One region of the Citrobacter telavivensis genome, then DNA from elsewhere that is predicted to be linked to it. Evidence: riboswitches for the same ligand, from Rfam matches in the RefSeq annotation. Region 1 holds a riboswitch; the other holds the start of a gene.
The links. A riboswitch is a leader RNA that binds a small molecule or an ion and turns the genes downstream of it on or off. The one in region 1 is predicted to bind cobalamin.
Positions count from the first base shown of each region.

Region 1 (4,875 bases):
GCCTCATCAGCCGCAACGGGCGTCGGTACAGGATTGACGGTCATTTCGCCTGGTTTCCTCTGATCAGAATAATTGAAAACGCGGGCGCGCCGACCAGCGCCGTGATAACACCTATTGGCAGAACTTGTCCGGGGAGCAGCGTGCGGGAAATAACATCGGCGACGATCAGGAAAATCGCGCCGATCAGCGCGCTGACGGGCAGCAGTCTGTGATGTTGATTGCCGACCAGCAGGCGGGCGGCGTGAGGGATAACCAGTCCCACAAAGCCAATGGCGCCGACGATGGAGACCATAATGGCCGTCATACCGGTCACCGCGGCAATCAGCACGCCACGGGTGCGTTTTACCGGAATCCCCAGTGAGGCTGCGGATTCTGCACCAAAGGAGAAGGCATCCAGATGACGGGCATAACAAAAGCATATTGCGACGCCAACCAGCGCGGTGGGGACAGCCAGTACCACGTCCGGCCAGCGGACACCGCTCAGATTCCCGAGTAACCAGAACATAATGCCGCGCGCCTGTTCTGCGTTGGCGGAGCGGGTGATGATCAGTGACGTCAGCGCATTGAACAGTTGTGAACTGGCGATACCGGCGAGAATGATTTGCGTGGTTATGCCACCACCCTGCCTGCCGCCCGCTGCGACGGCCAGCAGGGCCACAAACAGAAAGGCGGTCAGGGCGCCGATAAATGCGCCGAACGACATGCTTATCATGCCCGCGCCCAGTCCGGTCAGCGCAACCAGCACCGCCCCGGTAGACGCGCCGGCTGAAATGCCCAAGAGATAGGGCTCGGCAAGTGCATTACGCAGTAATGACTGTAAAACCACGCCCGACACGGCAAGGCAAGCGCCACAGCTGGCAGAAACCAGTGCTCGGGTCAGGCGATAGTTCCAGACGATCCCGGCGTCCAGCGCATCAACCGGATAGTGAGTATCAAACAGACGGTTTGCCAGCGTGTTGAGCACATGCTGCCAGGGAATAAACGTCTCGCCAATGGCGATCCCCGCCAGCAGGACGCCGCACATCAGCACGCTAACCCAGAGGGCGTGACCGCAAACATTGACCGCTAACCGACTGACGGCGTGACGCGTCCTGCGTAAATCGCTCATAGTAACCTGCGTTTCGGAGTGCATAAAACGCGCCGGACCCGTCGGGGTCTGGCGCGAAACGAGGATTAATGCGCGGCCTGAGGATGCGCTAAGCCGTACTCAACCAGGGCATCCGCCAGCTTTTCAACACCGTCAATGGTTCTGATACCGGCATTCATGGTCTGCACGTCAATCACCGGTAAATGATTGGCTTTTACGGCGGGGATCAGTTGGGTGACCGGATCGGATTTCAGGTAATCCATTTTCACCTGCCAGTCATCGGCCGGGAAACGACGACGACTCATTTCCCCCAGCACAATTACCGACGGCTGGGCTTTCGCGATAGTTTCCCAACCGACAGTCGGCCACTCTTCGGCGGAATCAATGACGTTTTTGACGCCCAGCGTTTGCGCAATCCAGGCCGCAGGCCCTAATTTCCCGGCGACGTAAGGATCAAGTTGCAGGTCAGCGCTGGAGAACCAGAAGACGGCGGAGACGTTGCTGTCCATCCCGGCGATTTTGTTTTTCGCTGCCGCTTCGCGCGCCTTAAGGCTGGCAATCAGTTCGTCACCCTTATCCTGAACGTCGAAGATCGTCGCTAAGTCGGCGACTTCCTGATAGACCATCGCGATATCAAACATCCCTTTGCGAACGCCGTCACCACCATCTTCGTTATCTTTCGCGCAGTCAGCCGGTGCGGTATAGACGGGGACCTTCAATTCGCTGAACTGTTCATAAGACGCCACGGTACCGGCGGGGCCGATTTGCCATTCGAACTGGCTGGCGACCAGATCCGGTTTTTTGGCAATGATGCCTTCGAAACTGGGGATGTTTTGCGCAATCACGGCAATTTTGTCATTTGCTGCTTTCCAGGCATCGGGAACCGGTCCAAACCACAGCGACGTTCCCACCACGCGGTCAGCCAGACCCAGTGCATACAGGATCTCTGTACTGTTTTGTCCCACGGTGGCAACACGTTTTGGCGCTGCGTTAAACGTGATATCCCGACCGCAGTTTTTAATCGTCAATGGATATTCCGTTTTTGCAGCATGAGAAAGACCTGAAGTAAGAAACAGCGCGGCACCAGCAACAGCCAGAAGCGTTTTTTTATAAGGTAAAGAGGTAAAATTAGCGTGCATTATTATCATCCCGTTCATGCCAGAATCTGAACGTCTGGTCATGGATTATGTCGTTCCTTATATCGGGAGAGTTCATGACGATAGATGACATAACATCGTGAAATTTATGCATGACTTTATGCAAATAAAGAAAGTATGCGGTTCAGTCAGAAAACTGATTCACCTTTTCACAGTGACTTATGTCAAATAAATCATCCCATGGACCATCCCGTCCACTCAATGGAGCATAAATTTGACAGCAGGTCTCCTGACTCACGGTAATCAGAATATCGGCCTTCCCATAAAGATTCGCTTTACAGTGACCTGCAACAAAATATGCTGCACGAGGATATTCTGCATCCGCCTACAGTTGCGGGGGCAGTTATGGCATAAGATTAGAATAATCCGCACCATATTCCTATTCACTACAATGTTGGTGTAATGAAATGCTGTCGGAAAGGACTGTATCGGCATTTGTTAACAAGATCAATCACCGGGTAAAGAGAGGGCATAATCGGGCGTGAAAGTATTTAATTCATAAATTTCAATTAGTTAGTATTTTTTGAATAATAAAATTCGGGATGACAAAACGTAGTGATGAAAAGCTAAATGAGAATTGATTGACATTGATCAATTAATATTCTTAGTCATGCCAATTTATGTGATCTCTCCATATGCACTAATTGCCAGTGATCGTGCATATCCATCACCACCTGAAAATTATTACGTTTCCAGAATGAATATCCGCCCGGTAAAAAATGGTGGGTATGCAAGTATAATAGGGTGTACTGGTGCTGCTCACAAAATGTTTCAGCAAAAGCGAGTAACTGACGGCCAATACCTTTTCTGCGATAGCGTTTGTCCACATAACAGCGACAAATTTCCGCCGTTTCATTCAAAATATAACGCCCGCGAAGTTCAGCTATTCGGTCGTCATATTGGCAGACGGCCAGGGTAGCAATGAGTTCATGCTCTTCGCTCCAGGCGCAAAGCAATAAATTCCGCTCCTGCTGAATATACTGCTGTTGCAGATGAAAAACATCCTGTCCGGCAGAAGGAACAGGTCTTCCAGCAGCAAAGAATTCATTCAAATGCTGGGTCAGAAATAACTGAACCGCCGGAATATCATCTCCGGTCATTTCACGTAAGGTAAAGGGAATCACGAACTGCCACTCTTATTCACAGGAACAGAAAACGGATAATAACAACTCAGGAGAGGAAAACCAGCGGGCAGAGTGGAAAATGTTACCGGCCCGTACAGGAACGGACCGATAACTGCCAGAGATTACAAATCAGCCAGCGCCGCGTCGCGGTTCGGGAAGAACGTCAGGCGTCCCGGAATCGGCTTAATACCGGCGCGCGCCATCGTGCGCAGCGGCTGGAATTCCACGTTTGTCACGCGCAGTTCGCACCCTTCCGGCAATCTTTTCACAAAGCGCTGGAAGGCATCCAGGCCCCCGGCATCCAGCACGGGCACCGCATCCCACTTCAGCACGACAATGCGCTTGCCTTCAATGCGCGACTCCAGATCGGTGAACAATCCTTCAGCCGCGGCAAAGAACAGCGGGCCTATCACGCGCAGCACCAGCACATCCTCTGGCACCTCAACGTTCACCGCGGCCAGTCGCGTCATGCGCGCGATACGGCGCATAAACAGTAACGAGGCCAGCACAATCCCGACGCTAATGGCAATGACCATGTCAAACAGCACCGTCAGCGACATACACATCATCATCACAATGATGTCGTCTTTGGGCGCGTGACGCAGTAAATCCACCACCTTGTGGGCTTCGCTCATGTTCCACGCCACCATCAGCAGCAGGGCCGCCATCGCCGACAGCGGTAGCCAGGAGAGCAGTGGCGCCAGCGCCAGCAGCGCCATGATCACCAGAAGCGCGTGGATCACAGCGGAAATCGGGGAGGTAGCGCCAGCGCGGACGTTCGCCGCCGAGCGGGCAATCGCCGCCGTTGCCGTAATCCCGCCGAAGAAAGGCGCGACGATGTTACCCAGCCCCTGACCGATCAGTTCACTGTTGGCCTTGTGTTTGGTACCGGTCATTCCGTCGAGCACCACGGCGCAGAGCAGAGACTCAATCGCCCCCAGCATCGCCATAGAAAACGCCGCCGGAAGCAGAGCGCGCAGGGAATCCCAGCTCAGGGTGAAATCAGAATCCGGCAGGTTCCACGGCAGCACCAGCTGCGGCAGCAGTTGCGGGATCCCATTGCCCTGTGAGCCGTCGGCCAGAATATAGTGGAACTGAGAACCAATGGTCGCAACATGTCCGCCCAGCAGGTTGACAATCCCCATGACGACGCAACCGGCGAGCAGGGCGGGCAGGTGACCTGGCAGGCGAATGCCCAGACGCGGCCAGAAAATCAGGGTGCCCAGCGTGACCACGCCGATGGCGGCGTCACCCAGGTTGATGGTCGGCAGAGCCATAAACAGCGCGCCGACTTTCTGCAGATAGTGCTCCGGTACGTGGGCCATCTGCAGACCGAGGAAGTCTTTGATTTGCATGGTACCAATGGTGATACCAATCCCTGAAGTAAAACCTAAGGTCACTGAAACCGGGATGTACTCAATCAGGCGACCGAAGCGGGCCAGGCCAAAGAGGATCAGAAAAACCCCGGACATCAGCGTCGCCACCAGCAGGCCAGCAAGTCCAAACT
Region 1 covers NZ_JBGUBF010000001.1:1,700,337-1,705,211, reverse strand. The annotation lists gene ACERJC_RS08075 (ABC transporter ATP-binding protein) at 1-44, opposite strand, end outside; gene ACERJC_RS08070 (FecCD family ABC transporter permease) at 41-1,108, opposite strand; gene ACERJC_RS08065 (ABC transporter substrate-binding protein) at 1,174-2,226, opposite strand; cobalamin riboswitch at 2,447-2,674, opposite strand; gene ACERJC_RS08060 (GNAT family N-acetyltransferase) at 2,853-3,344, opposite strand; gene dauA (C4-dicarboxylic acid transporter DauA) at 3,491-4,875, opposite strand, start outside.

Region 2 (4,875 bases), on a different contig from region 1:
ACCGTGCAGCTTCGCTTCCGCCAACTCCACTAGCTCCGCTGACCCCAGCATGGCTATCTGACACTCATTCGCAAAGCGCGCAATCAGCTCATGCGTATAAGGACGTTTCACCGTCCCGCGTGTTGCCAGCAGCCCGACAACGCCATTCGCCGTCAGACGCGCCGCCGGTTTGATCGCCGGCACCACGCCCACGACCGGGAAGGCAAACTTCTCACGCAAGGCCGGAAGAGAGACCGTACTGGCCGTGTTACAGGCGATAACCGCCAGGGAGAGAGGATAACGCTGCTGTACCGCCGTCACGATCTCAACAACGCGCTCAACGATAAATGCCTCGCTCTTTTCCCCATAAGGAAAAGCCACGTTATCGAAAGCGTAGATATAGTGGAGATCCGGCAGGAGATGCCGGATCTCATCATAGACCGACAACCCACCGACACCGGAATCAAATACCAGTACGGTGGGGCGTGGATCAGAAGGTGTAGCTGCCAGACAAGGTGTATTCCCGTCCTGCAGTTTGGTAGCCATAAACTGTCTCGTAATCTTTATCGAACAGGTTGGCTATTTTACCACGAACTGTGAGATGTGAGGTGAGCGGATATGAAAGTCCAATATCCCACACGCTCAGCCCGCCCATTTTCACCTTACGGGAATTGTCATAGTCGTAATCGTAGCGCTCGCCGATGTACTGATAGGTCACATCCCAGCCCAGCTCGTAGACCTGCCCGCTCAGCTCATACTTCACCTGCTGCCTGGCGCGGCGATAAAGCTGTTGATCGGTTTCATCATCGCGCGGATCCACATACTGCAACGTTAAGCGGTGATCGACCGGACCGGTTGTCAGGTTTCCCGTCCATTCCAGCCCCTTGATGGTCGCGGATTTGACGTTGAAGTAGGTATTGTTGTTGTAGTCGATCAGATTCTGGATTTTGTAGCGATAGGTCGACAAGCGCCAGTCAAGCGGACCGGTCAGCCCTTCCAGCCCAGCTTCCCACTGCTTCGATTCTTCCGGCTTCAGATTCGGGTTAGAGGCAATGCCAAAACGCTCCGCACCAAACTGTTGCCCCAGTGAAGGCGCAAGGAAGCCCGTGCCGTAAGAGAGTGTCACCTTATAGTCATCAACGAACTGCCAGCCCGCCGCCGTTTGCCAGGTGCCATGCCAGCCAAACTGGTCGTCATGATCTTCACGACCAGACGCTTCCAGCGTCACGCTGTCAATCTGCTGTTGCCCGGTCAAATAGAGGCCCGTGTTATCACGCTTATAGTTGTCTGTCCCATACTCGCCAAAGGACATCAGCTTTTCTTGCTTCCAGTCGACACCCGCGCTGACAGCACCGTGCCCGACAATAACGTTGTTACCCCACTGGACATAGCGCTGCTCCATGTCATCAAGGCTGTAACCTGTCGCATAGCGCCCGTTCAGACTGCTGTAGTTGTAGTCCTTAATACGCTGGTAATTGGCGACCAGTTGCGAAGAGTAGATACCGGAATTGAAGCGCAGCCCTGTATCCCACGACTGGGTGTAATTCTGGTGCTCGTCGTTTCCGCCGTCATAACCCCATTTCCCCTGGTCATAATCGGCATTACTGGCATAGCCGTAGCCACGGAAGTAACCCTCGAATTGATCGTTAAATTTGTGCTCAACGCCTCCCCAGAACAGCTTGTTGCGATAGCCATCGCGATCGCTATCACCGCTGTAGCTGGAGCGCGGCTGAACATCGAAGCCTTTGGTGGTCTGATATGCCCCGGCAGCGGTCACCACGGTATCACCAAAACGCTGGCGATAAGTGCCGTCATACTGCTGATAGCCTTTTGACCCCACGCCAGCATTGATCTGCGAACGCTCCTCACCGGCCATGGTGATAATGTTCACTACTCCGCCAATGGCACCGGAACCATAAATCGCTGAACGCGGGCCGCGGATATATTCGATGCGCTGCACCAGCGAGACCGGAATCTGATCAATATCGGAGTTATTCGAAATGCCCGGACGGGCGACCGGAATACCATCCACTAACACCAGAACGTGTTTCGCTTCGGTACCCCGCACAAACAGAGAAGAGCTTTGCCCCATGCCGCCATTCTGGGCGACATCCACGCCAGGCAGACGGCGCATGACATCAAGGACAGTTCGGGACTGCCAGCGTTCGATATCTTCACGCGTGACAATGTCAGTTGGTGCCAGAACGGTATTAACAGGTTGCTGAAAACGGTTTGCCGTCACGACAAGCGTGTCAGGCGTGGCATCCTGTGCCCAACCTGAAAAGGCCGTGACGGAGAGCGCCGTCAACAGCGATGTTTTTTTAATCATTGTAAAGCATCCACAATATAAGAAGGATGCCGCAGGTCCCACCGATAGTACGCGATGATGAAAACCAGTTGCGACGTTAGCCGGCAGGTCTTCGGGCTTGGAAGGGTATCCCCGTCAGGGATACCAGAAATGAAGACTTCCCACCCGAGGGCAGTGTCTGCTTACGCTCTCATCTCACCTTTCCTTACCGCTGCGCGTCAGCTCCAGATTTACACTGGATTCCCTATTAACTCACAGGACCGGCACACGGATGCTACAGTTTGTAACATCTTACTGTCCAGCGTGATTGTTAAATATCGGAAGTCATCAATGTCTGGACATCTGTTGAGCAATCCCTACAATCCCCGCGTACTTATATTTTTCAGGATACATCATGACCCCCGAACACCTTCCGACAGAACAGTATGACGCGCAGCTCGCCGAGAAAGTGGTGCGCTTGCAGAGTATGATGGCGCCCTTTTCTGGCCTGGTTCCGGAAGTGTTTCGCTCGCCGGTCAGTCACTACCGTATGCGTGCGGAGTTCCGCATCTGGCACGATGGTGACGACCTGTATCACATCATTTTTGATCAGCAGAGCAAAAGCCGAATTCGCGTCGACAGCTTCCCGGCGGCGAGTGAACTGATCAATCAGTTAATGACCGCGATGATCGCTGGCGTACGCGACAACCGCGTGCTGCGCCATAAGCTGTTCCAGATTGATTACCTGACCACCATGAGCAATCAGGCGGTGGTCTCGCTGCTGTATCATAAAAAGCTGGACGATGAGTGGCGTGAAGCCGCCGAAGCATTGCGCGATGCGCTGCGCGCGCAGAACCTGAACGTGCATCTGATTGGCCGCGCGACGAAAACGAAAATCGCGCTGGACCAGGATTACATCGACGAACGCTTGCCGGTTGCGGGCAAAGAGATGATTTATCGTCAGGTCGAGAACAGCTTTACGCAACCCAATGCGGCAATGAACATTCAGATGCTGGAGTGGGCGCTGGATGTTACCCGCGAATCGAAAGGCGATCTGCTCGAACTGTACTGCGGGAATGGCAACTTTTCGCTCGCGCTGGCGCGCAACTTTGAGCGCGTACTGGCGACCGAAATCGCTAAACCCTCGGTTGCCGCCGCGCAATACAACATTGCGGCGAATCAGATTGATAACGTGCAGATTATCCGCATGGCGGCGGAAGAGTTTACGCAGGCGATGAACGGCGTGCGCGAGTTTAACCGCTTGCAGGGCATCGATCTGAAAAGCTATCAGTGCGAAACGATTTTTGTCGATCCGCCCCGCAGCGGTCTGGACAGTGAGACGGAGAAAATGGTGCAGGCGTATCCGCGTATTCTGTACATCTCCTGCAATCCACAGACGCTGTGCAAGAACCTGGAAACCTTGAGCCAGACGCATAACGTCTCACGTCTGGCGCTGTTCGATCAGTTCCCGTATACGCACCATATGGAGTGCGGAGTGTTGTTGACGGCGAAGTAATCGGTTATCGGCCGGATAAGGCATTTATGCCGCATCCGGCCTGGACGTCAGCCGCTTTTATTCCGACACTTCCTGCTTGCGATTACGCATTTTCACGCCGATCCAGAAGACCAGAATGACCGACAGCACCGCCGGGAAGAAGTTGGAGCCGATATCCGGATACTCCGCGCGCACCACGGTGCTGTAAAGCAGAACGCCGAGAATAAAGCAGGCGGCAGACAGGCCCGGTAACCCCACAGGCATGGTGCGATTCTGATAACGTTGATGCAGACAGTACACCGTCAGCACCAGCGAGATAATCGGGAATACAGAGAACGGCACGATGGAGCTAAACAGCGCCGCGAATGTGCCATTGATCGACAAGCCAGCGACCAGCGCCAGCAACAGCGTACCTTTATCCTGAACTGACTGTTTCATTGCTCTTCCTTCACGTTACCTGGAATGAGGGTCATCTTCTCTTGTTCGCGGCGATACCAGTAAAACGCGCCTTTCGAAATCATGCGCAGTTGCAGTACCAGTCGCTCTTCTAACTGTTGGCGTTGTTCCGCCCCCACGTCCAGCGCCTCGGCGCCTGCACTGAAGACAATCGTCACCATCGCTTCGGCTTGCGCTTCAGTAAACGCGCGCGGCATATGGTTTTCGAGTTCCAGATAATCCGCAAGTTCCGCGATGAAGTGCTGAATTTCTCGTGCAACGGCGGCACGGAAAGCCGCTGAGGTACCAGAACGTTCACGCAATAATAAACGGAAGGCGTTGGGGTTGTTACCGATGAACTCCATAAATGTAGAGACCGAGGTGCGGATCACACTCCCGCCCTTGGCGATACGCTGACGAGCCTGGCGCATCAACTGACGCAGCATCAGACCGCTTTCATCGACCATCGTCAGGCCGAGTTCATCAACATCACGGAAATGACGATAAAAGGAGGTTGGCGCAATGCCCGCTTCGCGCGCGACTTCACGCAAACTCAGGCTGGCGAAGCTACGCTCTGCGCTCAGTTGACTAAATGCGGCCTCTACCAGCGAACGCCGGGTTTTTTCTTTTTGCTGCGCTCTAACGCCCATCACGATGTCTGAATCCTTCCATATGTCTT
Region 2 covers NZ_JBGUBF010000007.1:703-5,577, forward strand. The annotation lists gene murI (glutamate racemase) at 1-525, opposite strand, end outside; gene btuB (TonB-dependent vitamin B12 receptor BtuB) at 470-2,308, opposite strand; cobalamin riboswitch at 2,374-2,567, opposite strand; gene trmA (tRNA (uridine(54)-C5)-methyltransferase TrmA) at 2,682-3,782, shown strand; gene ACERJC_RS21025 (YijD family membrane protein) at 3,840-4,199, opposite strand; gene fabR (HTH-type transcriptional repressor FabR) at 4,196-4,849, opposite strand.
Region 2: linked by a shared signal. The riboswitch ahead of btuB (TonB-dependent vitamin B12 receptor BtuB) and the one ahead of ACERJC_RS08065 (ABC transporter substrate-binding protein) in region 1 are both predicted to bind cobalamin.